Regions from separate parts of the Pseudomonas sp. AC239 genome, predicted to be linked through region 1. Evidence: riboswitches for the same ligand, from Rfam matches in the RefSeq annotation. Region 1 holds a riboswitch; the other holds the start of a gene.
What was found. A riboswitch is a leader RNA that binds a small molecule or an ion and turns the genes downstream of it on or off. The one in region 1 is predicted to bind cobalamin.

Region 1 (7,184 bases):
CCGCGAGCACCCATGCGGTCACACCATGGCTGCGCCAGCCACGGCCGCCGGCGTTGAAGCGTAGCTCGATGCGCCCGGCCAAATTGCCGAACGCCACCAGCGGATGCCAGCGTTTCGGTTCACCGAGTAGCGCATCCAGCGCTACCGCGGCGACACTCAGCAACGCCACACTCATTGACTCACTCCCCAATAATTTTCGTACAGCAACTCGTTCAGCGGCCGCGCCTGCGCCCAGCCTTCGAGCACCAGCATCGGGGCCGGATAGAATTCCTTGACCGGGCCCAGACACAACACCGCCAGCGGCTTGGCACCGGTCGGCAACTTGAGCAAATCCGCCAAGGCTTGCGGCTCGAACAGCGAGACCCAGCCCATGCCCAGACCTTCAGCGCGGGAGGCCAGCCACAGATTCTGGATCGCGCAGGACAGCGAAGCCATGTCCATTTCCGGCAACGTGCGCCGACCGAAAATGTGTTTTTCGCGATCGTCCATCAGCGCCGCGACCAGCACCTCAGCGCAGTCGTTGATGCCTTCGACCTTGAGCTGCATGAACTCATCGCTGCGCTCGCCAAGGGCTTCGGCGGTGCGGATGCGCTCTTCTTCCACCAGATCGCGGATCTGCCCGCGCAAGGCACCATCGCTGATGCGGATGAAGCGCCAGGGCTGCATCAGGCCGACGCTTGGGGCCTGGTGGGCGGCTTCCAATAAACGTCGCAGCAGCTGCGGCTCGACGCTGCCACCGGTGAAGTGGCGCATGTCGCGGCGTTCGGCGATGGCCTTGTAGACCGCTGCGCGTTCGGCTGCGGAGAATGTGTTGTCGGTCATGGGCCTTTCGCGAGCAGGCTCGCTCCCACAGGGTTCAGGTGATCCATTGTGGGAGCGAGCCTGCTCGCGAAGGCGGCCTCACGGTCTGGCGCAAACAATGCAGCAATCGCAGTCGGATTCGACGGAAAATAAAAGTGCACATAGGAAGCTGTCATCCGCCCCTCGCGATAAACCGCCTCAGCGCCGCGCCCGCCATTGGGGCTCAACCCCCGGGCAATCGGCGTCAGCTCGGTGGTGGTCAGCGAATGGTGATACGTGTGCCCTCGCAAAGAACCTTCCGGCAACTCAACCGCCTGCAACGCCAATGCCGCCAGACGCTTCTGCATCACCGCATCACCTTTCAACAAACCGACCTGCTCAGCACGAGTGCCTTCCACGTCAGTCAGCGAATCAAGCAAATAAAGCATCCCGCCACATTCAGCGAGCAACGGCTTGCCCGCTGCGTGATGCGCGCGGATGGCTGCAAGCATCGAGGTGTTCTGCGCCAGCGCGACGTGATGCAGCTCTGGATAGCCGCCCGGCAAATACAGGCTGTCCGCGTCGGGCAATTGCGTGTCGCGGATCGGCGAGAAAAAGTGCAGCTCGGCGCCCATCGCCCGCAGCAAATCGAGGCTGGCGCCATAGGTGAAGGCAAACGCTTCATCGCGGGCGACGGCGATGCGCACACCTTTTAATAGAGGCTCGGCTTCGATGACATCAGGCGCGGCGAATTCGACCGCCGGTGGCAGCGCGACTTGGCAACTGCTGGCCAGCGCATCGGCGGCCGCGTCGAGACGCAGATCCAGATCATTCAATTCGCTGGCCTGGACCAGGCCGAGGTGGCGGCTCGGCAATTCGATGCCGGTCTCGCGGGACAGTGCGCCGTACCAGCGCAGACCTTCGGTGAGGCTGCCTTCGAGCAATTGCGCATGGCGCAAGGTGCCGACGCGGTTGGCCAGCACGCCAGCGAACGGCAAGTCCGGCTGATACTTCGCCAGGCCCAGCGCCAAGGCACCAAACGTCTGCGCCATGGCGGTGCCGTCGATCACACCGAGCACCGGCACACCGAAGTGGCGCGCCAGATCAGCGCTGGATGGCGTGCCGTCGAACAGGCCCATCACGCCCTCGATCAGAATCAGCTCGGCCTCGGCGGCAGCTTCCCACAACAAACGGCGACTTTCCTGCTCGCCGACCATCCACATGTCCAGTTGATACACCGGCGCACCGCTGGCGCGCTCGAGGATCATCGGGTCGAGAAAGTCCGGCCCGCACTTGAACACGCGCACCTTGCGCCCTTGGTTGCGATGCAAACGGGCGAGTGCGGCGGTGACGGTGGTCTTGCCCTGACCGGAGGCCGGCGCGGCAATCAACACCGCCGGACAGTGACGTGGTTGCTTCAAAGTTCGACGCCTTTCTGCGCTTTGATCCCGGCCTGGAAGGCGTGCTTGAGCATGCCCATCTCGGTGACCGTGTCGCCCATCTCGATCATTTCCGGCTTGGCGCCGCGACCGGTAACGACCACGTGTTGCATCGGCGGGCGCGCCTGCAAATCGCTGAGCACCTGATCGAGATCAAGGTAGCCGTGCTTGAGGGCAATGTTCAATTCGTCGAGCACCACCAGACCGATCGAAGGGTCGCGCAACAATTCCCGCGAGACTTCCCAAGCGGCGGTCGCCGCGGCGATGTCACGTTGGCGATCCTGGGTTTCCCAGGTGAAGCCTTCGCCCATGAGGTGGAAACGCACCTGCTCGGGGAAGCGGCGGAAGAACAATTCTTCGCCGGTGCTGTTGCGGCCCTTGATGAACTGAACCACGCCGCATTGCATGCCGTGGCCCATGGCGCGGGCGAGCATGCCGAACGCTGAGCTGCTCTTGCCTTTGCCATTGCCGGTCAGCACCAGCACCAGGCCGCACTCGTCGGGCGAGTTGGCGATGCGTTCGTCGATCACGGCTTTCTTGCGCTGCATGCGCGCCAGATGGCGTTCGTCACGCTCGGGGGAATCAGTCATGGGGAGCTCTCCGTTGAGGCTGGATAACGGCGGGCAGGCACAAGAATAGACGGCAAAAAGCCTGGCATCGCCCACCGTGATGCCGCTGAGATGGATCAGGCCGGTCTCCGGGCTCATGAGCGGCATCGGCCGGACTGCGCGCCTTCCCGCTTCTTTCGAGGCAGTGGCTCAAGGCGCAGTTTTCACTCATTTACCGTTGCGGGGGCAGCGCCGGGATCGTCGTGGCTTCGCTTGAAGACCACCCTCACCGGCTTCCCTGTTTCACTCTGTCGACGCGGGGCCACAGAGCACCTGAAACAAGCGGCGAAGGTTAGAGGGTTGGGGGTGGAGCGTCAATTGAAGAGGCGCATTGCGCGCAAATAGCTGCCGCTGATCAATTGTGCAGCGGCAATCTTGTGCCAGACTGTGACAAGTGATATCAAAGAGCCATGCTTTTTTCCAAAAAGCCCACTACAACAATAAGGATGACGACGATGCAAGGCATGATCATCAGCAACCCGCGCCTGGAATTCCTGCGCCCGGTGCTGGAACGCTGGTTTGACTGTATCGATCGCTACAACACCGTTCGCGGCGACAACGACACGCCGTATTGGCACGACGAGAAAGCCAATCTGGGCCTGCTCGCGGCAGCGGCGTGGATGGCGGAAATGGTCACGCTGAACGACACCGCCACGCGCAAACAGAACGAAGAAGGCGAACGCAATGCCCGCGCCGACCTGCTGATTGCCGGCGCCGAAGACCGCGCGTTCATTCAAGCCACGCAACGCTGGCCACGGGTCAACAACCTCAACCTGACCCAGGCGCTGCTCGACATCACCGTTGATGCCAAACGCATCAGCTACGCCAGCGATCTCAAGCTCGGCTGCCTTTTCGTCGCTCCGCAAAAAGCCCAGCACAGCGCCAGCCCCGAAGAACTGCAGGACATGGTCGACGACCTGCAAAAGGAGCACACCTGCGCGGTAGCCTGGTATTTCCCCTACGCCTACCGCAAATTGCACAGCGACACGGGCAATTATCATCCGGGCATCGCCATGCTGTTCAAGGAAGCCCGCGGCTGAGCAGTTGAACCATCGGGCCTGCGCCCTCCTCTATGTTTAGGAATGCATTCATAGGGAAGATCAGCAATGCGCAAGGCCCAACTCGCTCTTATCATCGCCGTCGCTGGCGGGCTCGCCGCCTGCGGTGAAACCTCCAGCCTGCAAGTCTCCGACGGCACCGGCCCGTCGCCGAAACTGCCCGAACCGAACAAGACGCTGATCCCGACAGTCAACATCGCCCCGGCGGTGGGCTGGCCACAAGGCACGAAACCGACCGCAGCGGCCGGCACCCAGGTCGCGGCGTTTGCCGAAGGCCTCGATCACCCGCGCTGGCTCTATGTGCTGCCCAACGGCGATGTGCTGGTGGCGGAAACCAACGCGCCGCCCAAGCCTGACGACAGCAAAGGCATTCGCGGCTGGGTAATGAAGAAAGTCATGGGCAAGGCCGGCGCTGGGGTGCCGAGCCCGAACCGCATCACCCTGCTGCGTGACGCCGACCACGATGGCGTCGCCGAAACCCGCACGGTGTTTCTGCAGAACCTCAATTCGCCATTCGGCATGACGCTGGTCGGCAACGATCTGTACGTAGCCGACACCGATCGCCTGCTGCGCTTCAACTACGAGCCGGGTGCCACCGAGATCAAGACCCAACCGATCAAAGTCGTCGACTTGCCCGGCGGCACGCTGAATCACCACTGGACCAAGAACGTCATCGCCAGCAAGGACGGCAGCAAGTTGTACGTCACCGTCGGCTCGAACAGTAACGTCGGCGAAAACGGTCTGGATCAGGAAGAAGGCCGTGCGGCGATTTGGGAAGTGGATCGTGCGACCGGCAATCACCGCATCTTCGCCTCGGGCATCCGCAATCCCAACGGCCTCGCCTGGGAACCCACCAGCGGCGCGCTGTGGACAGCGGTCAACGAGCGTGACGAAATCGGCAGCGATCTGGTGCCGGACTACATCACCTCGGTCAAGGACGGCGGCTTCTATGGCTGGCCGTTCAGCTACTACGGCCAGCACGTCGATGTGCGGGTCAAACCGCAGAATCCTGATCTGGTGGCCAAGGCCATCGCTCCGGATTACGCGGTCGGTCCGCACACCGCTTCGTTGGGCCTGACCTTCGCCGAGGGCAACCGCTTACCGGCGCAATTCAAGGAAGGCGCGTTCATTGGCCAGCACGGCTCGTGGAATCGCAAACCGCACAGCGGCTACAAGGTGATTTTCGTGCCGTTCACTGGCGGCAAACCGACCGGGCAACCGGTAGATGTGCTGACCGGTTTCCTCGACAAGGATGAGAACGCGCTGGGCCGCCCAGTGGGCGTGGTCATCGATCAGCAAGGTGGCTTGCTGGTGGCGGATGATGTCGGGAACAAAGTGTGGCGCGTTTCGGCCAGCAAATAAGCTAAGCGCGACGCAAAAAATGCGGGAGCGAGCCTGCTCGCGAAAGCGGTTTATCAGTCAAATCATGGTCGACTGACACTCCGCCTTCGCGAGCAGGCTCGCTCCCACATTTCGTTATGCATTCGAACTATGGGTTATGCGCCAACTGTCCCGGCTGCAACACCCGCTTGGCGCTCAGATACGCCTTCTGCCAATAAGCCTTCGACAGGCTGTCGAGTTTGACCGTGCCGCCCGTGGCAGGCGCATGCACGAAGCGCCCCTCACCCACGTAAATCCCCGCATGGCTGACCTGCGAGCCGCCATTGGTGGCGAAGAAGATCAGGTCGCCGGTCTGCAAGCCTTCCTTGCCCACATTCGGCGCCTGCATGACGATCATTTCGCGGGTCGAGCGCGGCAGCGAGATGCCCGCCGCGTCGCGGTAGACGAAACCGATCAGGCCACTGCAATCAAAACCGGAATCCGGCGTGTTGCCGCCCCAGCGATAAGGCGTACCGACCAGGCCCAAGGCACGGAACAGCACGTCTTCAGCAACAGGGGAAAAAGTCTGGGTAGGTGCGAACACGATTGGCGCGCGAACCACGGGGGCTGGCGGCGGTGTACGGCTGGCGCAGGCGCTGAGCAGCGCGGCGCAAAGAATCAAGGTGAGGCGGGCCGACATCGTCATAAGCAGAACATCCTGATCTGGCTGCGGCTTTCTCTGCCGAATGGACAGAAACAAAACCGCCTGCGTCATCACGCAGGCGGTTTGCCATCAATATAGATTCAGGATTCTAGCGGCTACGCGGCAAACTTCAAGTAAGACTTTAACTTCACCTTGTAAAGTTTACGTCTACTCCGTCGCCGGGCCGTTTTGTCGCCGCGAACGCAGCGACATCGGGGTTACTTGCGAGCGGTGACCACGGTCGGCGCCATGGCGAGTGCACGCTTGGCTTCGATGAAAGTCTTGCTCCAGTAGCTGTCACCCAGGCTGTCGATGCGAACACCGCCACTGCGACGACTGCTGGAGTGAATGAACTGGTTGTCACCCAGGTAGATCCCGGCGTGACTGACACGACCGCGACGACCATTGGTGGCGAAGAACAGCAGATCACCCGGCTCAAGGTTGCTGCGCGAAACCAGCGGCGCATCGACGTTGATCATTTCACGAGTGGAGCGCGGCAGGTTCATGCCCGCCTCTTCGCGGAACAGGTAACCGATGAAACCGCTGCAATCGAAGCCGGCTTCAGAGGTACCGCCGAAACGGTAACGGGTACCGATCAGGGACATGCCGCGCTCGAGGATGCTGTCAGCCAGTACAGGAAGCTGATAAGGCTTGCTGCCGTTGAACTGGTTGAGTTCTTTTTCGGTGTCCAGCTCTTCCTGGTAAATAACGGAAGACTGGGCGGTAGCAGAATTCTTGACCTGTTGCGGCGGCTCTTGAACCGGAGAATGAGCAGCACAACCGAATAACAGGGTAACGAGTGCGAGAGGCACGAGGGGTGCGAAGCGCTTTAGCATGGGCACGACCGTGGCTGATAGTTGTAAAGAAGCCGAGACTATGCCCGCTATCGTCCTCATTTGCAAATTCAATCGAACTTTATGTGACTTCCCGGTTTCGCGTTTACATCTAAGCGCTTAACTCGTTTGGCCGGTGAAACGCCGCAGGTACGCGGGTTTTCTGGCGCCTGAAAGCTGGCAAAAGCCCACTACTACCAGCCCAAAGTTTCCTTGAGGAAGGGAATGGTCAGCTTGCGTTGCGCTTGCAGGGATGCCTGATCAAGCTGCTCAAGCAGATCGAACAGCGCGCTCATGCTGCGCGTGCCGCGAGTGAGAATGAAGTGCCCGACTTCATCGGTCAGGTGCAGACCACGACGCGAGGCGCGCAATTGCAGCGCACGCAATTTGTCTTCATCGGAGAGTGGGCGCATCTGGAAGATCAGCGCCAGGGTCAGGCGCGA
Region 2 (7,184 bases), 870 kb from region 1:
GCTGTTCGAACGTCATATGCCGGGGTGAACCGGGCGCGATGCTTTCGGCCAGAATAAAGCCACTCTTGAAATTGACCCAGGTGCTGGAAGTGCCGTAGGGAAGATCCTCGGGGATGTCCTGTACCCACGCCTCGCTGGCGATATGGCTTTTCAGGACGGCCACTGCCAGTAATGCCGTGGGGCGGTTGACCGACAGCGATCGTTGAAAGTGCTCGATGAGCGACTGACGTATGAGCGAGTAACGGCTGCCTGTTTCGATAAGGATCTGCAGTTCGTTTCGATAGTTGCCATGGGGACCGGGTTTTACCGTCAGCCAGAGTGCTCGCCACAGCAGTTTTTTCAATACGGCAGGGGGGCACTGCTGATTGTCGCGTGCACCGTACCAGTCCAGTTCGCGGGCAATGCGTAGAGCCAGTTGCAGGTTCTTTGCAGCACCTAGAACGGTTTCCAGAAGAGCGACGGGGGTGGTGTTGGCAAAGTTCTCCAATTTGTCATTGAATTTTCCCGGGAGGAGGTTTGCCAGCAATGAGCGGGATGTTTCCAGTTCAATCTGGCGAACAATGCGCAGGATCGCTTGATCACCCGTAGCGCCGAACAGGTGCTCAAGGTCACTGACGTGTCCATCATGCCCAAGCAGCCACAGTGCGCGATGGTCAACCAGATTGTGCAGAAGGCGTTGCCAGTCGGCGTTATTGGTGGGTCGAAGTGGTTGCAGCGAATAGTAGGCAAGGACAAGATCGAGCCTTACCGAGCCGTCGCTTTTGACGCCGTTGCCGACTTTACGGTGAATGTCGAGCAAGACATCGACATCAATGGACCAGTACATCGGCAGCTGTCTGAGAGTGACCGCGTAACCGGCTATGGTGAAAACTTCCGGAGGGGAGGGGGCGGGCGTTTTGCTGGAGCTCAACTGGAAAGAGACAAGATCAGACAAGAAGTCATTTCCCAGAGGCGATGTATCCACGCCGACCGGTGTTGAAACATGCCTGATGAAGTCTTCATCCTCTTCCAGCTTTTTCAGTACGCGAAATGCTTCCTTGCACTCGCGCCCCAGGGCGGAGCTGGCAGGAGGGTGATAGTAAAGGTCGCGGGCATCACCGTTGAAATGCTCACCGACTAGCGCGTGCAGATAACTGATCAGGTGGTTGAGGTCCTGCAGTCTGCGCGGCGGCGTTCTGCTGTAAAATCTCGATAAAGATGTATTCATTGAGCGCCTCTGAAATAAGTGCAATGGAAACGTGCAAGTAAACGAAGGCGGGGAATATATCGGTCGAAAAAATCCCTGAGGCATACATATATATGCCTGGTGCTTGTCTCAGTATCCATTTGTATACGGGGCAGCCCGCTAGCGGAAGCAGGCCTGACGACGCCGCGAGGCGCTTGGGCGAGCGATGAATCCAGCGTTTTCCGACAAAAATACTAGGACTTTGTCAGGCGCGTCATTTGGCGTAAACTGCGCCCAAGCCTGCGAGGAGTTTCCATGACCGCTATTACCATTACCGACGCCGCCCACGACTACCTGGCTGATCTGCTGTCCAAGCAGAACACCCCGGGCATCGGCATCCGCGTCTTCATCACCCAGCCTGGCACGCAGTACGCCGAAACCTGTATTGCCTACTGCAAGCCGGGCGAAGAAAAACCTGAAGATACGGCGCTGGGGCTGAAAAGCTTCACCGCGTATATCGATTCGTTCAGCGAAGCGTTTCTCGACGACGCCGTGGTCGACTACGCCACCGACCGCATGGGCGGCCAGCTGACTATCAAGGCGCCAAACGCCAAAGTACCGATGGTCAACGCCGACAGCCCGGTCAACGAGCGCATCAATTACTACCTGCAAACCGAAATCAACCCGGGGCTGGCCAGCCACGGCGGTCAGGTCAGCCTGATCGATGTTGTGGAAGACGGCATTGCCGTGTTGCAGTTCGGTGGCGGTTGCCAAGGCTGCGGCCAGGCCGACGTGACCTTGAAGGAAGGCATCGAGCGCACCTTGCTCGAGCGCATCCCTGAGCTCAAGGGCGTGCGCGACGTGACCGACCACACGCAGAAAGAAAACGCCTACTACTAAGGCGTTCGCTGCGAACAAGAAAAACGGCGCCCCGTGAGCGCCGTTTTTTATGCCCCCGCTTTACCCAGGGTGGGAGCGAGCCTGCTCGCGAAGAGGCCATCAAGGGCGATAAAGATGCGCATGCCCCGCCCGATACAACGACGACTCACTGAACACCTCGCTGCCCAGCACCCGCCCGACCAGAATCAACGCGGTGCGCCGGAAGCCTTTCGCTGCAACCTTGTCGGCAATGTCCGCCAGCGTGCCCACCACCCAGTCCTGATCCGGCCACGTCGCCCGGTGAATCACCGCAATCGGACAATCTGCACCGTAATGCGGCAACAACTCCACAAGAATCTTCTCCAGATGTTTGACTCCCAGGTGAATCGCCATGGTTGCGCCATGCTGGGCCAGATTGGCCAATTCTTCGCCGACCGGCATCGCAGTCTTGTCGGCATAGCGAGTCAGAATCACGCTCTGCGACACATCCGGCAGGGTCAGTTCGGCACCGAGCAACGCCGCACAGGCGGCAGTGGCCGTCACGCCCGGAATGATCTCGAACGGGATATCAAGCTCACGCAGATAACGAATCTGTTCACCGATCGCGCCGTACAGGCTCGGATCACCGGAATGTACCCGCGCGACGTCCTGGGCGTTGGCGTGCGCGGTCTTGATCAGCTCGATGATCTGCTCAAGGTGCAGCTCGGCACTGTTGACCACGGTTTGCGCCTGATGCCCTTCGAGCACCGCAGCGGGTACCAGTGAACCGGCATAGATGATCACCGGACATTGGCGGATCAACCGTTGGCCTTTGACAGTGATCAATTCCGGGTCGCCGGGGCCGGCGCCGATGAAATAAACGGTCATCGTTGGATCCTTGGAGAAGAGGCGCGACAACGCTACAGATGAAGATTGCTCATGATGGATGGCGGCGATTATCAGGATTTACGCGGCGCCGGCCAATGCCAGAGTGGCTTGAGCGTATTTTTGACGGCTGATCAGCAGCTTTGCCGGCGCCTGCAACAGTTGTTCGGCGAGCGCCAGCGCTGCACTTTCCGCCACGCCGTAGCAGCCGGTGCGTTCGTACGCGATTTGCGACTGGTGGCTGAGCATTGACTGGTAACCGGCCAATTCCTCGCTGCTGAAATACAGCAGGGGCAAGGCCAGTTGTACGGCCAGTTCCTGCAGGCCCGGTTCGTCGCGCTTCAAATCGATGCTGGCCAAGGCCTTGATCGACTTGAGCTCGATACGGTGTGCCTGCAAGGCCTGGTCGAGCAACGCGCGCAGCGTGCTGGTCGGACAGCCGCGCTGGCAGCCGAGGCCGACCACCAGCGTGGACGCCGCGCGGTCATCGCTCATGCGTGATAGTGACCGTCGCTGTTGCGGCGGAACAACCAGGCGCTGATAAGGCCTAGGGCCAGCCAGAACGCCACGTTGGTCAACTGCGAAGCGATCTTGAACTGGCTTTCCAACGCTTCGGGCGCGAGCATCGAATGCACCAGCGGCTGCGGCGCGCCAATCACATGCGGCACCGCGAGAATCGCTACGCCGAGCAGCTTCATCAGCCAGTGCCGGCTGAAGGCGATCAGCGACAGGCCGACGGCGGTTGAGGCCGCAGTGCCGATCCACCACATCTGCCGCGACGTCAGATCAGCCGCAGCGGTGCCCGGCAATTCCGGCGGCAGGCCCAGCGTTGGCGCCAGAACGAACGTCACGTAACCGGCCAGACCCCAGAGCAAGCCTTGCCCGGTGGAGCGCGGCGCACGCAGGGTGTACAGGCCCGCCAGCATCAGAGCGAAACCGACCGCCACCACCAGATTGCCACCGGTGGTCGAAACCACGCGCTGCCAGCCGTTTTCCGGCTCCCAGGCTTCGCCATCGTGGCTGTGCGCTGCGGTGCCGGCCGCGTGTTCGTGGACTTGGGCGACCGGTTCGGATTTTTCAAAGGTTTCGGCCTGAAGAATCAGCGGTGAGACCCAGAAGCTTTGCAGCACCGTGAGGAGCAGGGCGGCCAGCAGGCCGCTGAAACCTGCGGTTTGCGCAATTCGCTTGATCATTTGACAGGTCTCAGTGGCACGGAAACGCGGCGCTGTGGCGGGTATCGTGGGCGGCGTTGTGCACCGCTTCGATATGCGAAAAACCGGCGAAATACACAAGGCCCGCGCCGAGAATCGAGGCGAAGGCTGCGGCGATCAGGCGTTGGCTGAGGGGGGTGGTGCTGGCGATTTTGTCCGTGTTGCTGGCGGTGCTGCTGATGATCGACATGGCGCTTCCCTATGGAGTGTCAGGGGCAGTCGAACGCATGCGGACCCTGCGTGACGGACGCGCAGAGGTACGAACAGCGCCCGCCCACCGCGGGTTTGTTATGTCCAGTGACGCCGATTGCGCACTGTGTGTTGCGGGCCGGTCTCCGGGCTCGCGAGGGGTTGGCGCCTGGCCGACCTGCAAGCGTCACCTTCCCATGCCGGGTCGGCACAGTGGTTTTGACGCTTCGCTCGCTTACCGTTGCGGGGGCAGCACCGGACTGACATGGCTCTGAGTAAAGCACATGATTCACCGGTTTCCCGTTTCACCCTGTGAAGGGCACCCGTAACAAGGCGTACAGGAGAGCATGTGGGTGGGTTTGAGTCAATTTCGGGCGGTAGTGAATATCCACGAAACCTAAGCATTGACCCATCACCAAGCCATGCGTAGCCTTGCGCCTTCGAGGTTCTTCGGCATCTGTCGAAGCTAAGAAGGGAACGCGGTCAAAGCCGCGGCTGCCCCCGCAACTGTGAACGGTGATGTTCGCTGCCACGCCACTGCCAGCTCGGTCCACGAGCCCGCGGGAAGGCGCAGCGAATGCCAGGCCCGGCGCCTGAACACTGTCAGCCAGGAGACCTGCCTCTCACTTTCAACCGGGCGGGGTGATCCGGTGGCGAATACTTCCGGCGCGCCTGCGCGTGGCCGGTTCTCGTCCCGTATGCCCGCCGCTTTGCCAAAGGGCATACCGATGAAAACACTGGCCAAACTCCCCGTCACCATCGTCACCGGTTTCCTCGGTTCGGGCAAAACCACCTTGCTGCGGCACATGCTCGACAATGCTCTGGGCCGGCGCATTGCGGTGATCGTCAACGAGTTTGGCGAGCTGGGCATCGACGGCGAAATCCTCAAGCAGTGCACCATCGGTTGCACCGAAGAAGAAGCCAGCGGCCGCGTTTACGAACTGGCCAACGGCTGCCTGTGCTGCACCGTGCAGGAAGAATTCTTCCCGGTGATGCGCGAACTGGTCGCGCGTCGCGGCGATCTCGATCACATCCTCATCGAAACCTCGGGCCTGGCCCTGCCAAAACCGTTGGTGCAAGCCTTCCAGTGGCCGGAAATCCGCAGCGCCTGCACCGTTGATGCGGTAATCACCGTGGTCGACAGCCCGGCCGTAGCCGCCGGCACCTTTGCCGCGTTCCCGGATCAGGTCGATGCCCAGCGCAAGCTTGACCCGAACCTCGATCACGAGTCACCGCTGCACGAACTGTTCGCCGACCAACTGGCCAGCGCCGATCTGGTGATCCTCAATAAAGCCGACCAGACCAGTCCGGAAGATCTGGCGCGTGTGCGTCTGGAAGTCGCCGAAGAGCTGCCACCTGCGGTAAAAATCATTGAAGCGAGCAGCGGCCGTCTGCCGCTGGACGTGCTGATCGGCCTCGGCGCCGGTTCCGAAGAGCACATCGACAGCCGACACAGTCACCACGACCATCACCACGACGGTGATGACGATCACGATGACCACGATCACGACGCCTTCGACTCGATCTCCATCGAACTGCCGCAAGCCGACGAAAGCCTGCTGCTCGACGCACTGACGCAGTTGGTCGTGCAACACGGCATCCTGCGCGTGAAAGGCTTCGCCGCGATTCCGAACAAGCCGATGCGCCTGCTGATTCAAGGCGTGGGTACGCGGTTCGACAAGCATTTCGACCGTCAGTGGAGCGCCGACGAAGCGCGCGTGACGCGTCTGGTGTTGATCGGCCAGGAATTGGATGCCGCGCAACTCGAAGCGCAACTGCGCGCCGCGCTCAGCGTTTAAGCCATGCACCTGCTCAGGACCCAGCCCGGCGGATTCGTCTCGGACGACAACATTGCCGATCTCGGACAAACCCCCGCCGAGCTGGTGATCCTGTGCAGCGGCGATTCCAGCCTGGCGCTGCTCGCCGAGGCTGCGCAGCAACTGCCCGAAGACTACCCGAGCCTGCGTCTGGCCAACCCGATGCAGGTGCAGAATCATGCCTCGGTCGACCTGTACGTCGACGAAGTGCTGCGCCACGCCAAGGTCATTCTGATCTCGCTGCATGGCGGTATTGCCTATTGGCGCTATGGCGTCGAGCGGCTGGTCGAGTTGTCGGAGCGCGGCGTGCAACTGATCCTGGTGCCCGGCGATGACCGCCCGGATCCGGAGTTGAGCGACTTGAGCACGGTCAGCGCCGAAGTCCGCGATCGACTCTGGCAATTTCTGCGTCAAGGCGGCATGGGCAATGCGCTGGATTTCTTCCATTGCCTGGGCAACCAATGGTTCGCCCGCGATTACCCGTGGAGCGAGCCGCAAACCCTGCCGCGCACGGCGATTTATCACCCACAGAAAAACAGCGCTGCCCTGAGCGATTGGCAAGCCGAATGGCGACCCGATCAACCCGTGGCGGCGCTGTTGTTTTATCGCTCGCATTTGCAGGCGGCGAACACGGCGTTCATCGATGTGTTCTGTCAGCGTTTGCAGGCAGCCGGGCTCAATCCGCTGCCGATCGCGGTGGCCAGTCTGAAAGAACCCGGCTGCCTGTCGGTGGTTGAGGACTGGCTGGATGAAGTCGAGGCGGGGGTGATTCTCAACACCACCGGTTTTGCCCAGTCCAGCCCCGAAGCGCCGCATCTGCGCCCGTTCCGCCGCAACATCCCGGTGATTCAAGCGATCTGCGCTCAGGACAACGAACCCGGCTGGCGCGACAGCGAGCAAGGCCTTGGGCCGCGCGATCTGGCGATGCACATTGCTTTGCCGGAGCTTGACGGGCGCATCATCAGCCGACCGATCAGCTTCAAGGATCTGGCCTGGCGCAGCGAGCGAAGTCAGTCCGATGTGGTCTGCTACCGCGCTCAGCCCGAACGCATGGATTTC

Region 2: another riboswitch for cobalamin. It lies ahead of ACZ0AZ_RS21320 (CbtB domain-containing protein); the one in region 1 lies ahead of cobO (cob(I)yrinic acid a,c-diamide adenosyltransferase).

Annotation. Positions count from the first base shown of each region.
Region 1 covers NZ_OZ409864.1:3,782,420-3,789,603, reverse strand. Annotated here, with positions in the region: gene cbiB (adenosylcobinamide-phosphate synthase CbiB) at 1-175, opposite strand, end outside; gene bluB (5,6-dimethylbenzimidazole synthase) at 172-822, opposite strand; gene ACZ0AZ_RS17285 (cobyrinate a,c-diamide synthase) at 819-2,201, opposite strand; gene cobO (cob(I)yrinic acid a,c-diamide adenosyltransferase) at 2,198-2,809, opposite strand; cobalamin riboswitch at 2,891-3,119, opposite strand; gene ACZ0AZ_RS17275 (hypothetical protein) at 3,283-3,867, shown strand; gene ACZ0AZ_RS17270 (PQQ-dependent sugar dehydrogenase) at 3,934-5,247, shown strand; gene ACZ0AZ_RS17265 (C40 family peptidase) at 5,375-5,911, opposite strand; gene ACZ0AZ_RS17260 (C40 family peptidase) at 6,127-6,744, opposite strand; gene hda (DnaA regulatory inactivator Hda) at 6,936-7,184, opposite strand, start outside.
Region 2 covers NZ_OZ409864.1:4,657,218-4,664,401, forward strand. Annotated here, with positions in the region: gene ACZ0AZ_RS21295 (SET domain-containing protein) at 1-1,207, opposite strand, end outside; gene nfuA (Fe-S biogenesis protein NfuA) at 1,481-2,065, shown strand; gene cobM (precorrin-4 C(11)-methyltransferase) at 2,165-2,911, opposite strand; gene ACZ0AZ_RS21310 (cobalamin biosynthesis protein) at 2,990-3,403, opposite strand; gene ACZ0AZ_RS21315 (CbtA family protein) at 3,400-4,101, opposite strand; gene ACZ0AZ_RS21320 (CbtB domain-containing protein) at 4,112-4,309, opposite strand; cobalamin riboswitch at 4,429-4,650, opposite strand; cobalamin riboswitch at 4,735-4,946, shown strand; gene cobW (cobalamin biosynthesis protein CobW) at 5,037-6,107, shown strand; gene cobN (cobaltochelatase subunit CobN) at 6,111-7,184, shown strand, end outside.